Regions from separate parts of the Desulfitobacterium elongatum genome, predicted to be linked through region 2. Evidence: riboswitches for the same ligand, from Rfam matches in the RefSeq annotation. Region 2 holds a riboswitch; each other region holds the start of a gene.
The links. A riboswitch is a leader RNA that binds a small molecule or an ion and turns the genes downstream of it on or off. The one in region 2 is predicted to bind S-adenosylmethionine.
Positions count from the first base shown of each region.

Region 1: another riboswitch for S-adenosylmethionine. It lies ahead of metA (homoserine O-acetyltransferase MetA); the one in region 2 lies ahead of ACZ42W_RS17495 (PLP-dependent transferase).
Region 3: another riboswitch for S-adenosylmethionine. It lies ahead of ACZ42W_RS20860 (methionine ABC transporter ATP-binding protein); the one in region 2 lies ahead of ACZ42W_RS17495 (PLP-dependent transferase).
Region 4: another riboswitch for S-adenosylmethionine. It lies ahead of metH (methionine synthase); the one in region 2 lies ahead of ACZ42W_RS17495 (PLP-dependent transferase).

Region 1 covers NZ_AP038772.1:324,251-327,679, forward strand. Annotated here, with positions in the region: gene ACZ42W_RS01490 (1,4-dihydroxy-6-naphthoate synthase) at 1-529, shown strand, start outside; gene ACZ42W_RS01495 (hypothetical protein) at 724-849, opposite strand; SAM riboswitch class I at 1,242-1,347, shown strand; gene metA (homoserine O-acetyltransferase MetA) at 1,416-2,333, shown strand; gene ACZ42W_RS01505 (HDIG domain-containing metalloprotein) at 2,422-3,012, shown strand.
Region 2 covers NZ_AP038772.1:3,692,710-3,696,138, reverse strand. Annotated here, with positions in the region: gene ACZ42W_RS17500 (trigger factor) at 1-667, shown strand, start outside; gene ACZ42W_RS17495 (PLP-dependent transferase) at 852-2,018, opposite strand; SAM riboswitch class I at 2,085-2,187, opposite strand; SAM riboswitch class I at 2,322-2,418, opposite strand; gene larE (ATP-dependent sacrificial sulfur transferase LarE) at 2,744-3,429, shown strand, end outside.
Region 3 covers NZ_AP038772.1:4,434,153-4,437,581, reverse strand. Annotated here, with positions in the region: gene ACZ42W_RS20865 (methionine ABC transporter permease) at 1-419, opposite strand, end outside; gene ACZ42W_RS20860 (methionine ABC transporter ATP-binding protein) at 409-1,422, opposite strand; SAM riboswitch class I at 1,501-1,605, opposite strand; gene ACZ42W_RS20855 (PucR family transcriptional regulator) at 2,027-3,429, opposite strand, start outside.
Region 4 covers NZ_AP038772.1:3,889,254-3,892,682, reverse strand. Annotated here, with positions in the region: gene ACZ42W_RS18445 (PAS domain S-box protein) at 1-769, shown strand, start outside; gene ACZ42W_RS18440 (hypothetical protein) at 791-967, shown strand; SAM riboswitch class I at 1,055-1,179, shown strand; gene metH (methionine synthase) at 1,296-3,429, shown strand, end outside.

The sequences.
Region 1 (3,429 bases), 1.4 Mb from region 2:
GCCCAGTGAACGATCCACCGCCTACTTACTGTTTAGGCTATGGGCAGCTCAGCAAGTTCCAGGGGGCATAGGTGAAATTGTTGTTATGCCCTTCGACGAGATTATGCCTGCGGTACGCGATGGGGCAATTGACGCAGGACTAGTCATTCATGAGGCACGCTTTACATACCCTGAGTATGGTCTAAAGCTCTTGGCTGATTTAGGGAGCTGGTGGGAGTCAGATGCCGGTTTACCGATTCCACTGGGAGCGATTATTGCTCGTCGGTCCTTGGATTTGGATGCTATCTCCGGATGGATCAGAGCATCAGTTAAATATGCGTGGGCCCATCCGCAGGAGTCCCGGGAGTACGTGCTACAACACGCCCAAGAGTTGTCCAGTGAAGTGGCAAACGCTCATATCAATCTTTACGTGAATGAGTATTCCGAGGATTTAGGCGAAAAAGGATATGAGGCTATTACTGCACTCTTGAGTCGGGCCATGCAAGAGGGAATCGTACCAAAGTTTGACTTGGCAGCACTGCGTATATAAAGGAGTTATAGCAAAGAAAAAGGCCGGGATATCCGGCCTTTCGTTGTTAGAATCTCCGACGGTGACCAAAGAAGAAAAATGGGAAAAAGAAGGGAAAAAACGGGAAAAAAAACGGAAAGAATCCAAAACGCCTAAAACCAAACATACCTCAATCTCCTTTCTCTTATTCAGATTGATGCCCAAGCATCCTTAATTTAGAAGATTACGCCGAGGGCGATAAGGATCAAAATAGCAATGGCAATAATAGCTGCGCCAACACATTGACCTCCGCCCATAACAATTGGGTTGCAACATCCGCCACCATAACCCATGCCGTACAAATTGATCTCCTCCTCTCACATCAGATTAGAACTCTTTTAGAATGCAATTCCCATCGCAATAAGCAGAAGAATGATTACAACTACGATTGCGATACCTTCTAATTTCTCACCATGACGCATAACTCCATCTAACCCCACTGCCATACTTTCAACCTCCCTTCGTTAGATAGTACATAATATGCCTTGTCTTAGATAGATGTCCCAAGTGCTGTAATAATATGTAGAGATTTATTTGTTTCATAGCGAACAGTTGCCACAAACGAATGATAGGGGAAAGGGTCAAGAGTCCGGTTTTTGCTTTTGTTATAGGACAGATTGACTTAAATGAAAGAATGTAATAATATAGTAGCAATGGCTATTTTCTTTAATATCGATAATTGAATAGAATCAACTTCTTATCAAGAGTGGTGGAGGGGCTGGCCCGATGAAACCCGGCAACCGGTATTTTTAAAATACAACGGTGCCAATTCCTGCAATGGATACATTGATAGATGAGAGAGGAAATGGTGTAAATTAATCCTCTTTCGTATGAATGAGGATTTTTGTTTTGAAAGGGGAGAGTCACTTTGCCTATCAACATACCCGATGGTTTACCAGCTGCTGAAATATTAAATAATGAAGATATTTTTGTCATGAATGAGGGAAGGGCTTCACATCAGGATATTAGACCACTGAGTATCCTGATTCTCAATCTCATGCCCAATAAAATTATCACGGAAACACAAATATTGAGGCTTCTAAGCAATTCACCGTTACAAGTCGATATCACCTTACTTTATCCCGAAACGCATCGTTCCAAGAATACTCCAGAAGAATATCTGGTCAAATTCTATGATACCTTTGAGAACATTAAGGATAAGAAATTTGACGGAATGATTGTCACTGGAGCGCCAATCGAGCAGATGGATTTTGAAGAGGTTGATTTCTGGCCGGAGTTAGTGAAGATCATGGACTGGAGCCAACATCATGTTTATTCGACCCTGTACATCTGCTGGGGAGCACAAGCTGGATTGTACCATCAATTTAGTGTTCCAAAGTATTCACTTCCTGCCAAGATGTTTGGCGTTTTTCCCCATACCATTAACAGAAAGAATGTTAGGCTCTTCAGAGGGTTTGACGATATTTTCTATGTCCCCCATTCCAGGCATACGGAAGTAAGAAGGGAAGATATCGAAAAGGTTGCTGAGCTAGAGATTCTCTCTGAATCCGAGGGGTCTGGCGTCTATATAGTGGGCACAAAAGGTGGTCGGCAAATTTTTGTGACAGGCCATTCAGAATATGATCCCCTGACCTTGAAATCTGAGTACGACCGAGATATAGCAGGAGGTCTTCCTATCAACATCCCTCAAAACTATTATCCGGGGGATGATCCGAAACAACCACCGATCGTTAAGTGGAGGAGTCACTCCAATTTGCTCTTTGCAAACTGGCTCAATTACTATGTCTATCAGGAAACTCCCTATAATCTTAATGAACTTGATTAAATAAAAACACGAAATTGAGGAATGTGATCTTAGCCAGAGCAATCAAATTTCAAAGGATTAAAAATAGATTGAGAAAGAAGGAATTTCAATGCCAGATTATGAACACGATCGGGAAGCCGCATGGCAACTTCTAAGCGAATATGTCAAGAGTGAGACTCTTTTAAGACATGCCATAACAGTGGAAGCTGTCATGCGCCAATTTGCCTCCCTCTATAATGAAGATACTGAAAAATGGGGCATCATTGGACTATTACATGATATCGATTTTGAGATGTACCCTGAACAGCATTGTCACAAAACGAGGGAAATACTCGAGCCAAGGCATTTACCTGAAGAGTATATTCGGGCCATAGAAAGCCATGGTTACAAACTTGTCAACGAAGTGGAACCCATCGAAAATGTTGAAAAGGTGCTTTATACCATTGACGAACTGACAGGTCTTATTTCTGCCACGGCACTTCTTAGACCCAGTAAAAGCCTTTTTGACTTAACTGTAAAATCCGTAAAAAAGAAATGGAAGCAGAAGAGCTTCGCTGAGGGAGTCAGCCGTGAAGTCATAGAAGACGGTGCAGAAAGGCTAAAGATGGACTTGGATTATGTTATCGAGCAAACCATCAAAGGCATGCAGAACGTCGCGGCTGAAATAGGTCTAGAGGGAAACCTAGAAGCGGGGAAGTAAATAATACTGAGGAAAACTATGAGCCAGTAACTCTCTTTTAAGAGTGATACTGGCTTTAAACATTTTGGAAGAGGAATAAGAGAGTAAATATAATATGATTTTGCTAAACGTTAAAATAGTTAACGCTTTTTAAGGTGTTAACATAAATCCCGGCCTTATGTTAACTGGTTTACAACGAGTTAACATTCTAACGTTAACTAGTTTACAAATTTCGATATAATAAGCGCGTATTTATCGGGCTTTCGTGTTGGCATGCTTATTGCAATGAAAAATAATGTTATCGAAATGTTGTCTCAACGTCCTGTTATTAAATAATGAGACAACTAGATGTTAAAATTTTAAAGGAGGGATATTTGAGGGCCCATTATCTTAGTCAAGTGCTCTTATAATTTGTCTTTTAATTTGGGTTTTCTTATT
Region 2 (3,429 bases):
ACCGGTTATTGTCACTGAAGACGACATGGCACAGCAGTTGGCCGGCCTGCGCAAGCAGCATGGTGCTGAAAACGATGACGCAAAACTGCTCGAAAAGCTCCCCTTTAATTCCATCGAAGCGCTAACAGAAGAGATTCGTAGCTCTTTCAAGGCGATGGCCCAAGAAAAAACGCATATCCACAAAAAAGAAGCCGTGATGAAACAACTCCTAGAAGCAAATCCCTTTACCCTTCAAGAAGAGATCATAGAGCAGCAGATCATGATCGAGATTAATCAGATCCGCATGCAGATGGGACCGCAAGTCATGGAAAACTACATGAAATCTTCTGGCCGCACAATGGACGATCTCAGAAAAGAAGTCCGCCCCCAGGCTGAAACAACGGTTAAAAAGAACCTGCTTCTCAATGCCATCGCCGAAAAGATTTCACCCGAAGTCACCGAAGAAGACATTAAAGAAGCCATCTCCAAACAACAGGGTTCTTTCATGGGACTCACTGCTGATTATGAAACACGCCGCAAGAGTATTGAGGGGATACCTGGGGCCTTAGATCAGATTAAGCATTCCATACGACTAGAAAAGGTTGCCGACTATATTGTTACCAAAGCTATCCTTTACGAAAATAAACCCACGAATATTATGAACGAACTTCCCGAGTATTTGAAATAAATCTTATAACTTAATAGGCAAACTAAAGTTTACCTCACAAGTAGTAAGGACAGCCGGATTCTGGCTGTCCATTGATTTTATCGATTACAATAAAGCTTCAAAATCATGGATCACTTGATAGATGGGGGTACTTACAGCACCTATGAAGGGATCACGGTCTGCCGCATCGTGTAATAATCGGGTATTAAAACCTTGTTGTTTCATTATAATTCTCTCGTTTTAAAGATTGCTCTAAGTCGATAATTAAATCTTCAACCCCCTCAATTCCAACCGATAAGCGCAGGAGGCGGTCATCCACCCCAAGTCGCTCGCGGACTTCCTGTGGAATATCTGCATGAGTTTGGGTGGACGGGTAAGTGATTAAGGATTCAACACCGCCAAGACTTTCGGCATAGGAAATAATCTGGAGGGATTTCAGAACCTGCGGAATTAAGGTGGCATCTGTCACTCGAAAAGAAAGCATGGCGCCAAACCCGGAGGCTTGCGCCAACTGAGTACAGTATCCAGGGTGGGTCTCGAGACCGGGGTAGTATACGTCTGTTACAGAGGGATGATTAACTAACCATTGGGCAATTTGCTTGGCGTTTTCCTCTTGAGCCTTCATGCGCAGTGCTAAAGTTTTTAGGCCTCTGATCATTAACCAAGAATCTTGGGGACCCAGTATAGCTCCTAGAGAATTTTGCAATCTCGCAAAGCGTGTGGTTAATTCCTCGCCTTTTACGACCACAAGGCCAGCAATGATGTCATTATGTCCTCCCAAATACTTCGTGCCACTGTGGATTACAATATCTGCGCCTAAGTTAAGTGGTTTTTGAAAAAACGGGGTAAGAAACGTGTTGTCCACAATATTCAAGAGTCCGTGTGAATGGGCCAGGGAAGCAATTCCATAAAGATCTGCAATCTTCATTAAGGGGTTCGTCGGAGTTTCAGAAAAAATGGCTTTTGTGTTCGGGAGAATTTGCCTTTCAATCTCTTCAAGGTTGCTGGTATCGACAAAGCTCACCTGTAGTCCGAAGCGGTTGAATACTTCGTTCAGGATGCGATAGGTTCCGCCATAAAGATCCTCTGTGACGATGAGATGATCCCCTTGGGAAAATAAGCTTAGAATGGTGGTTATGGCTCCCATGCCCGAGGAAAAAGCATAACCTTTTGTTCCTTCTTCTAAGCGAGCAATGGCATCTTCAAGCACTTGACGTGTTGGGTTGGCGGTACGGGAATAGTCAAACCCAGTACTTTCACCTAAACCTGGATGAGCAAAGGTTGATGAATTGTAGATTGGAAAGCTGATCGCCCCCTTGGGGTCTATACGATTTCCGATTTGTGCAAGTTCAGTTAAAATGTTCAATTCTATTTCCTCCTTGATAAGCTTGAAGATATAAAAACAAACCTCTCTTCAGACAGAAAAGAGGTTTGTTTTCTCTCATCTGTTAGGATTGTCATCCTACAGGAATTAGCACCATGCTTTAATCGCTGGTTGCCGAGCATCATCGGGCCAGTCCCTCCGCCACTCTGGATAAGAGCAGATATTCAGTTCAATATTTTTTCGTGTTGAGAAATGCGAGGAAAAACTCGCTTCTGATTAATTTAACCTTAGTGAAACTTCCCAAGAAAATGAAAACGACCTCAAAAAGAGGTCGTGGTTTTACTTCACGTCCTCTTATCTTCGAACAAGGTTCTCTGGAATTAGCACCTCGCATAATGCAGGTTGCCGGGCTTCATCGGGCCAGTCCCTCCGCCACTCTTGATAAGAGTTGTCAGATATTTAATTGTTGGAATCAACCAGATATCAAAATCTTATCGTATATGATAATCTAATGAGTAAGTATTTGCAACAGATATAATCGGGCATATACGGTTGTTTGAGATAAATATAATTGAATATCTTTGTTTTTCTTGATAGGATTATATAGGAGGATTAATTTCCAAGTTGTGGTTTATAGAGATCAGATAATCATATACAATTACAGAAGATCCACAAGTGCAGATGCCTTGAAAGGATTCAGTAAATAATCTATAATCCAAGTATTAAGATTGGAATAGTCGGAGGACATTTCGATACATTCGGAGGGGTTAAGTATGGAATCTAAACTGAATCATTTAAAACAAATCATACGTGAAATGGAATCGGTCATCGTAGCTTTTTCTGGCGGAGTTGACAGCACCTTTCTTTTAAAGGTTGCACATGAAGTCTTAGGTGAAAGATGCCTCGCTATTATTGGCTCATCTGAAACTATGCCTACATCAGACTACACTACCGCTATGAATCAGGTTAAGGTCATCGGGGCTAAACATCAAGTCATAAAGACTGAGGAATTAGCGAAGGCGGAGTTTGTTTCTAATCCCAAAAATCGCTGTTTTCATTGCAAAAACGAATTGTTTTCAAAGCTTCTAAGTATCGCTCGAGAAAAGGAGATTCAATGGGTAGTCGATGGAAGTAATGCGGATGATTTAAAAGATTATCGACCGGGAATGCAGGCTGCTAGAGCATTGGGTGTCCGAAGTCCGTTACAGGAAGCGGGCTTAAGTAAAGATGAAATTCGTCTGCTTTCAAAGGAAATGGGGCTCTCAACATGGGACAAACCCTCAAGTCCCTGCCTCTCCTCACGTTTCCCTTATGGCGAGGAAATAACAATCGAAAAACTACAGCGTGTCGAAAAGGCAGAGACATACTTAAATGAGCTAGGGTTCAGAAATTTGAGAGTTAGACATCATCAGGACATAGCACGTTTGGAAGTTCCCAAAGCAGATTTTTCTAAGCTCAT
Region 3 (3,429 bases), 740 kb from region 2:
ATGATCATCCAGGGAGTTGCACCAGCGGCTATCGCAGCCTCAATGACTCCTTTATCAATCTCACGTAAAGCCGTTTCCACGATACGTGCAAAAAATGGAATTGCAGCAACAGAAAGGGAAACACTTGCTGCAGTAGGGCCGATGGTCGTACCCACTAGAAAGTCTGTCAAGGGAATGAGTGCGACAAGTAAAATGATGAACGGAATCGATCGTACCAAATTAACGACAAATCCTAAAACATTTTGAAGCACCCGATTTTCCAAGAACAAGCCTTTGTCAGTGATATATAAGAAGATTCCGATGGGCAAGCCAATTAAAATCGCGACAACCAAGGAGATGGAAATCATATAGATGGTTTGAATAAACGCTGAATTGATTTCAGGGATAAGTTCTACAAAATGATTAAATTCAAAGCCCATTTTGTAACACCTCCACTTGTACTGCCCTGCTTTCGATATACTGTAGGGCCTTTGCGATTTCTTCCTTTTGCCCGTTTAGTTCCATAATAAAGATGCCAAGCGGCAATTCTTGAATATATTCAATGGAACCATGGAGGAAATTACCGTGAACGTTAAATTTCTGGAGCGTATCGGAAATGACACCCTCTCCAGCGACCTCTCCCTTGAAGGTCACCTTGATAATTGGTCCTTTGCAGCTCTCTAAGATAACCTCTGGGATTTCGAAGGAAACAACACTCGCTATGAATTCTTTGGTGAGTTCGGCTTTCGGGTTTGCAAATATATCATAGACAGAGCCTTCTTCGATAACTTTTCCGTCTTGCATGATTGCCATTCGGTCGCAAATTTCCTTCACAACGTTCATTTCATGAGTGATCAAAACAATCGTTATATTAAGCTCTGTATTAATCTTTTTTAATAAATTTAGGATTGATTTTGTCGTCGTCGGGTCTAGGGCTGAAGTGGCTTCATCACATAAAAGTACAGTGGGATTATTAGCAAGGGCACGAGCGATACCTACCCTTTGTTTTTGTCCTCCGCTCAGCTGTGAAGGATAGACATCTCTTTTGTCGGCTAGACCGACCATTTCGAGGAGTTCTTCAACTCTCTCTTTAATTTTCACTGTCGGTACTTTAGCAGCTTTAAGGGAAAATGCTACGTTCTCAAACACCGTTTTTTGACTGATCAAATAGAAATGCTGAAAAATCATCCCTATTTTTAAGCGTGCACGGCGTAGGTCTTCACTGTTTAAGGAAGTAAGATCCTTCCCGTTAACGAAAATGCTCCCTGAGGTTGGCCTTTCTAACAGGTTAATACAGCGAATCAATGAACTTTTTCCAGCGCCTGAGTAACCAACGATTCCAAAAACTTCACCTTCTTGAACAGTCAAGGACACATTATCGACTCCCTTTACTGTTCCATTCTTTGTATCATAAACCTTTGAGAGATTACGAATTTCAATCATATCATTCCCTCCTTTTTATCAGTAGTTTAAAAAATGTCCCTTTCAAACTGAAAGGGACATCGAAAATATCTCTGTTTCGACTTATCTTTCAGAATGTTAGTCATTCTGCAGGATTTAGCACCTTCCCAAATAGGGGGTTGCCGGACGTCATAGGGCCAGTCCCTCGGTCACTCTGAATAAGGATAACTCTATATTTAGTTGTAAAATAATACTAAGTATTCCTATACGACTATTTACACTTAGCTATTGATTGGATTTATACTATTACATAACAGAAGTAATGTCAATAGATTTCTTTAAAATAGATATCTTCCAAGTGATACCTTGCAGAGAGGAAGGGGAACACGTAATAAGGGGACGGGACATCGTTTCATGTTGTGGCCCGTCTAAAGATGCAAAACTTTTTTGTCAAATTAGCTCATAATGTCCGTAATGCGAAGACGGGTACGCCGCAGGCAGAGGTGATTCAAACGGTTTGATGAGCTGGATATAGATGGACTCAGGCGTCTTCTTCAGAGCGGATGTCGGGAGTCTGGCTGATCTCAAAACTAAAGTTTCTCTACAAAAACCGGAGGTTCCAATTATGGAAGCTCCGGTTTTTGTTCTAATATGACCCAAGTTTAGCGAGGATATATGCGGTGTTTAATATGTATTTCCCCTGCGTTGTAAAGTAATCAATATTTGTCAAGTCTGCTATCTTTTGAAGACGATAACGTAATGTGCTGGGATGAATATGCAGATCAGCAGCAGCTTTTTCCAATGTACCAATGGTAAGACACTTTTCCAAGGTAAGAAAAAGCTCTGTTTGATACTTTTTATCATAATTTTCTAGAGGAAGAATTACATTTCGCTTTAAGAATGTATGCTCATCGGTATTGAGCATGTGGGAAGCCATACGTATTTCGAGGTAATCTCTATAAACGTGAATGGATTGATCAGGAAAAAATGCTTTTCCAAACCGAATCGCTTGCTTTGCCGCCTCGTAACAATGAGGGATTCCGGTTAAATCGGTTTCAATCATACTACACCCAATATACATATGGTTTTTTATTTCGGAGAGTTCAGACAAATTATCCAATACACTTCTCATGGTGTCTTCCCTCATATGACACGATGTGCTTGGAAAAGAAACAAAAGCCATATATCCATCTGCAACTGAATGAACCAAGCTTTTTGGGAAAAGAGCTTGTATATAACGAGAGATTGATTGCAGCCTTGAACGGAAAATATACGGGCTTTCCTGCTTTATTTTCGACTTAGAGGTCAAAACCAGAACATAGTAGTTTGTGTTTGGAATAACCCCTAGAAGTTGTAGTCGATCACGAACAATATCTTCATCAGAATGATGGAACAGAAGCTCATCAATGATAGCGGTGGTCATGCGCTGTTCAGTTTCTAAGACAAGCTGCTTTTCGAGCAACTTGATGGATATAAATGAAACCATCTGTTGGATAAACAACAATTCGCGTTCGTTGATTTGTGCGTCTTTTTGCAAGAGGAAATAACCTATGATGTTGTTATGAGCTAGGCATGGAAATACAAAATAATTTTTAATTGATATATAAGCTAAGCCGTTACGAACCAACTTCTTTTTATTGATTATTTCTTCTCCCAGAATTAAGGCTTTTATATCTTCTAAAGGTTCGGTATTCGTTTCGGGATACTGCGCCAGTATTTCCCAACAGGCAGATAGACAAGCACAGTTGCCTTCTAAATGTTTTCCAATGATCTTGATGAAATAGTCAAGCTTTTCGCCGCATAAAACAGCGCGATAAAGTTGTTCATGTTGTTCATTGATCCCTTTAATTATATTGAATTGGTAATTAATGATCTCTGAAGTGACGGCAGAAATAATATCTCTAAAAGGCAAATCCTTATCACTGATTACAAATAAGGGCAGTTTATATTCTTCTGCAATCTTTATGATGCTTTTCGGAACCTTGTCGATAAAGCGGTTAATTTTCAGGATAATTCCGCTGATGTTCTTTTTTGCAAGTTTAGTAACAA
Region 4 (3,429 bases), 200 kb from region 2:
AAAATCTGGAAAAGAGAGGATTGGACTTCTTTCTGCAGAAGCGGTTCAAATAGAAACACAGACCTGTTTTCTCATGGTCGTCCAAGATATAACTGAGAAGAAACATATAGAGCGGGAGATGGCACGACTCGAAAGGCTTAATTTAATTGGCGAAATGGCAGCGGGAATAGGACATGAGATACGAAACCCTATGACGACAGTTCGAGGGTATCTGCAGGTTTTTTCAGCCAAAGCGGAGAATTTTATGTATAGAGAAACCTTCCAACTCATGATAGAGGAGCTGGATCGGGCGAATCAAATCATTTCTGAATTCTTGTCACTTAGCCGAGATCGCATCGTAGATTTCAAGGTAGTTAATATTAACACGATTATCAATGTTCTTTACCCACTCATTTATGCACACGCAAATATGGAAGATAAACGTGTAAATATCAGGCTAGGAAATATCCCGGATTCTTACGTAGATGAGAAAGAACTTCGCCAGCTTATTTTGAATCTTACTCGTAATGGCTTAGAAGCCATGTCGGCCGATGGAGTCCTTACGATTTCTACCTATTTAAAGCATGGAAGAGTTGTTCTGATGGTCGAAGACCAAGGGTGTGGTATCCCTAGTGAGATTAGAGAGAAAATTGGAACTCCGTTTTTTACAACAAAGGATAATGGGACGGGTTTGGGCCTGGCCATTTGTTATAGTATTGCTGCAAGGCATAAAGCAACCCTTGATATTCGTTCAAGCCCGAAAGGGACAAAGGTAAGTGTGCAATTTTAAAGGGAAATTAGAAGGGAGACCATGTCGGTCTCTTTTTATGTCGTTGTATCAAGTTTACAAGGTAAGCAACTTATCCCCTTTGATTTCATAGTTGATTTTTCACCGATTCGGGAATGTCACATTGGGAACACTGGATTTCCTTGTGATAACTCTGAGTGGAATCAAGGAGCAGGAGGGTGTGCCCAGTCGGAGAAGTGATATAGTACAGAATTGTACTATTGACAGACTGTTTTGGAACTGTTATTATGAGTTTAACTTTTTATTCGAGATACTAACTCAATAAAACTCTTATCCGGAGTGGTGGAGGGACTGGCCCGATGAAACCCGGCAACCAGCATAAATTCTTTTAAATTGAGAGAATTTAAGTATGGTGCTAATTCCTGCAGAAGGTTACTTCTGGCAGATAAGAGGATTACAAACGATTTTGTGAGCCTCTTCTGTTGTGGAAGAGGCTTTTGCAATTCTACATATTATCTACAGTGCTTAGCTGCACTTTGCAAGTTTGTATATGGAGAGGAAGAATGAGATGAAATCTTTATTTGAAAAGGAACTAGAAAAGAGAATACTCATTCTCGATGGAGCGATGGGAACCATGCTTCAGAGAGCGAACCTAACCGCGAAGGATTTCGGGGGAGATGAATACGAAGGCTGTAATGAAATCTTGAATCTTAACCGCCCTGAGCTCATCCGCTCAATCCATGAAGAGTACCTCGAAGCGGGCGCGGATATTATCGAGACAAATACGTTCGGGGCAACGACCGTGGTTCTCGCGGATTATGCCTTGGAAGAAAAAGATAGTGAACTTAATCGAGTTGCTGCAAAACTAGCTAGAGAAGTAGCTGATTCCTATTCGACGTCGGAAAAGCCACGCTTTGTCGCTGGTTCTATGGGTCCAACGACGAAGAGCCTATCCTTGACCGCTGGAGTAACGTTTGATGGTTTAAGTGAGGCCTATTGCCGTCAGGCGAAAGCCTTGATTGAGGGTGGAGTGGATGTCCTCATTGTCGAGACGGCCCAGGATACACTTAATGTAAAAGCGGCCGGAGTTGGAATTCAAAAGGCTTTTTCTGACTTGGGTCATAAAATTCCGATTATGATTTCGGGAACGATCGAACCTATGGGGACGACTCTTGCAGGACAAAATATTGAAGCCTTCTATATTTCTATTGAACATCTGGATCCGATTACTGTGGGTCTTAATTGCGCAACTGGAGCAGAATTTATGCGTGACCACATCCGTTCGCTTTCTCAATTAGCAAGCTGTGGGGTAAGCTGCTATCCTAACGCCGGGTTGCCGGATGAAGATGGGCATTATCATGAAGAACCGGAAGGGCTTGCTCGGAAAATGGCTGGCTTCGCGGAGCGCGGCTGGCTCAATGTGGCTGGAGGTTGCTGTGGAACGACCCCCGAACATGTCCGGGCCATGGCTGCGGTGCTTAAGGATTATGCTCCTCGTCCACTTTCACAGCGGACGGTGAGTGCTGTATCTGGGCTTGAACCCGTCTATGTCGAAGAGGAGAATCGTCCGCTTATCGTGGGTGAACGGACAAACGTCATTGGTTCGAAGAAGTTTCGAGATCTGATTGCGGAAGGTCGCTATGATGAAGCTTCTGAGATTGCTCGAGCACAAGCCAAGAAAGGAGCCCAAGTCATCGATGTTTGTTTGGCGAACCCGGATCGAGACGAATACACAGATATGTGCGAGTTTTTACCCTATGTTGTAAAAAAGGTTAAGGCTCCTCTCATGATTGACTCAACAGACCCGAAGGTCATGGAACTAGGACTTAAATTCTCACAAGGAAAAACGCTGATTAACTCCATTAACCTGGAGGATGGGTTAACGCGATTCGAGGAAGTTATTCCTCTTCTGAAAAGATACGGGGCTGCTATCGTTGTCGGGACGATTGATGAAAAAGGGATGGCCCTAACCCGAGAAAGAAAGCTAGAGATTGCCAAAAGGGTTTATGGATTGATGACCGAATATGGTGCCTCAACACAAGATATCATTTTTGACACACTTACCTTCCCTGTTGCGACAGGAGACGAAACCTACCTGGGTTCGGCTAAAGAGACGATTGAAGGAATTCGGCTCATTAAGCAGGAGTTCCCTGAGTGCAAAACTATTCTAGGAGTTAGCAATGTTTCCTTTGGCTTACCAGCAGCCGGGAGGGAAGTCTTGAATGCCGTCTTTTTGTATCATGCGACAAAGGCAGGCTTGGATTATGCCCTCGTGAATGCGGAGAAGCTTCAGCGGTATGCGTCCATCCCTGAAACCGAACGACAACTTTCCGAAGAACTTTTATTTAATACGAATGATGAAAGTGTTGCACGTTTTGCTGAGTTCTATCGGAATAAAAATAGTGTGACGTCTAAGGATCCGGGTAAGATTCTATCTGTAGAAGAACGTTTAGCTCAATATATCGTCGAAGGGTCGAAGGACGGCTTAATCTCTGATTTAGAAGAAGGACTTAAACTATATTCTGCACTTGAGCTCATAAATGGGCCTTTAATGGCCGGAATGGATGAGGTCGGAAAGCTTTTTAACGGAAATCAGCTTATCGTTGCAGAAGTCTTGCAGAGTGCCGAAGTCATGAGAGCTGCAGTAGACTATTTAGAACCTCATCTTGGAAAGAACGAGGGAGCATTGAAGGGGAAGATCC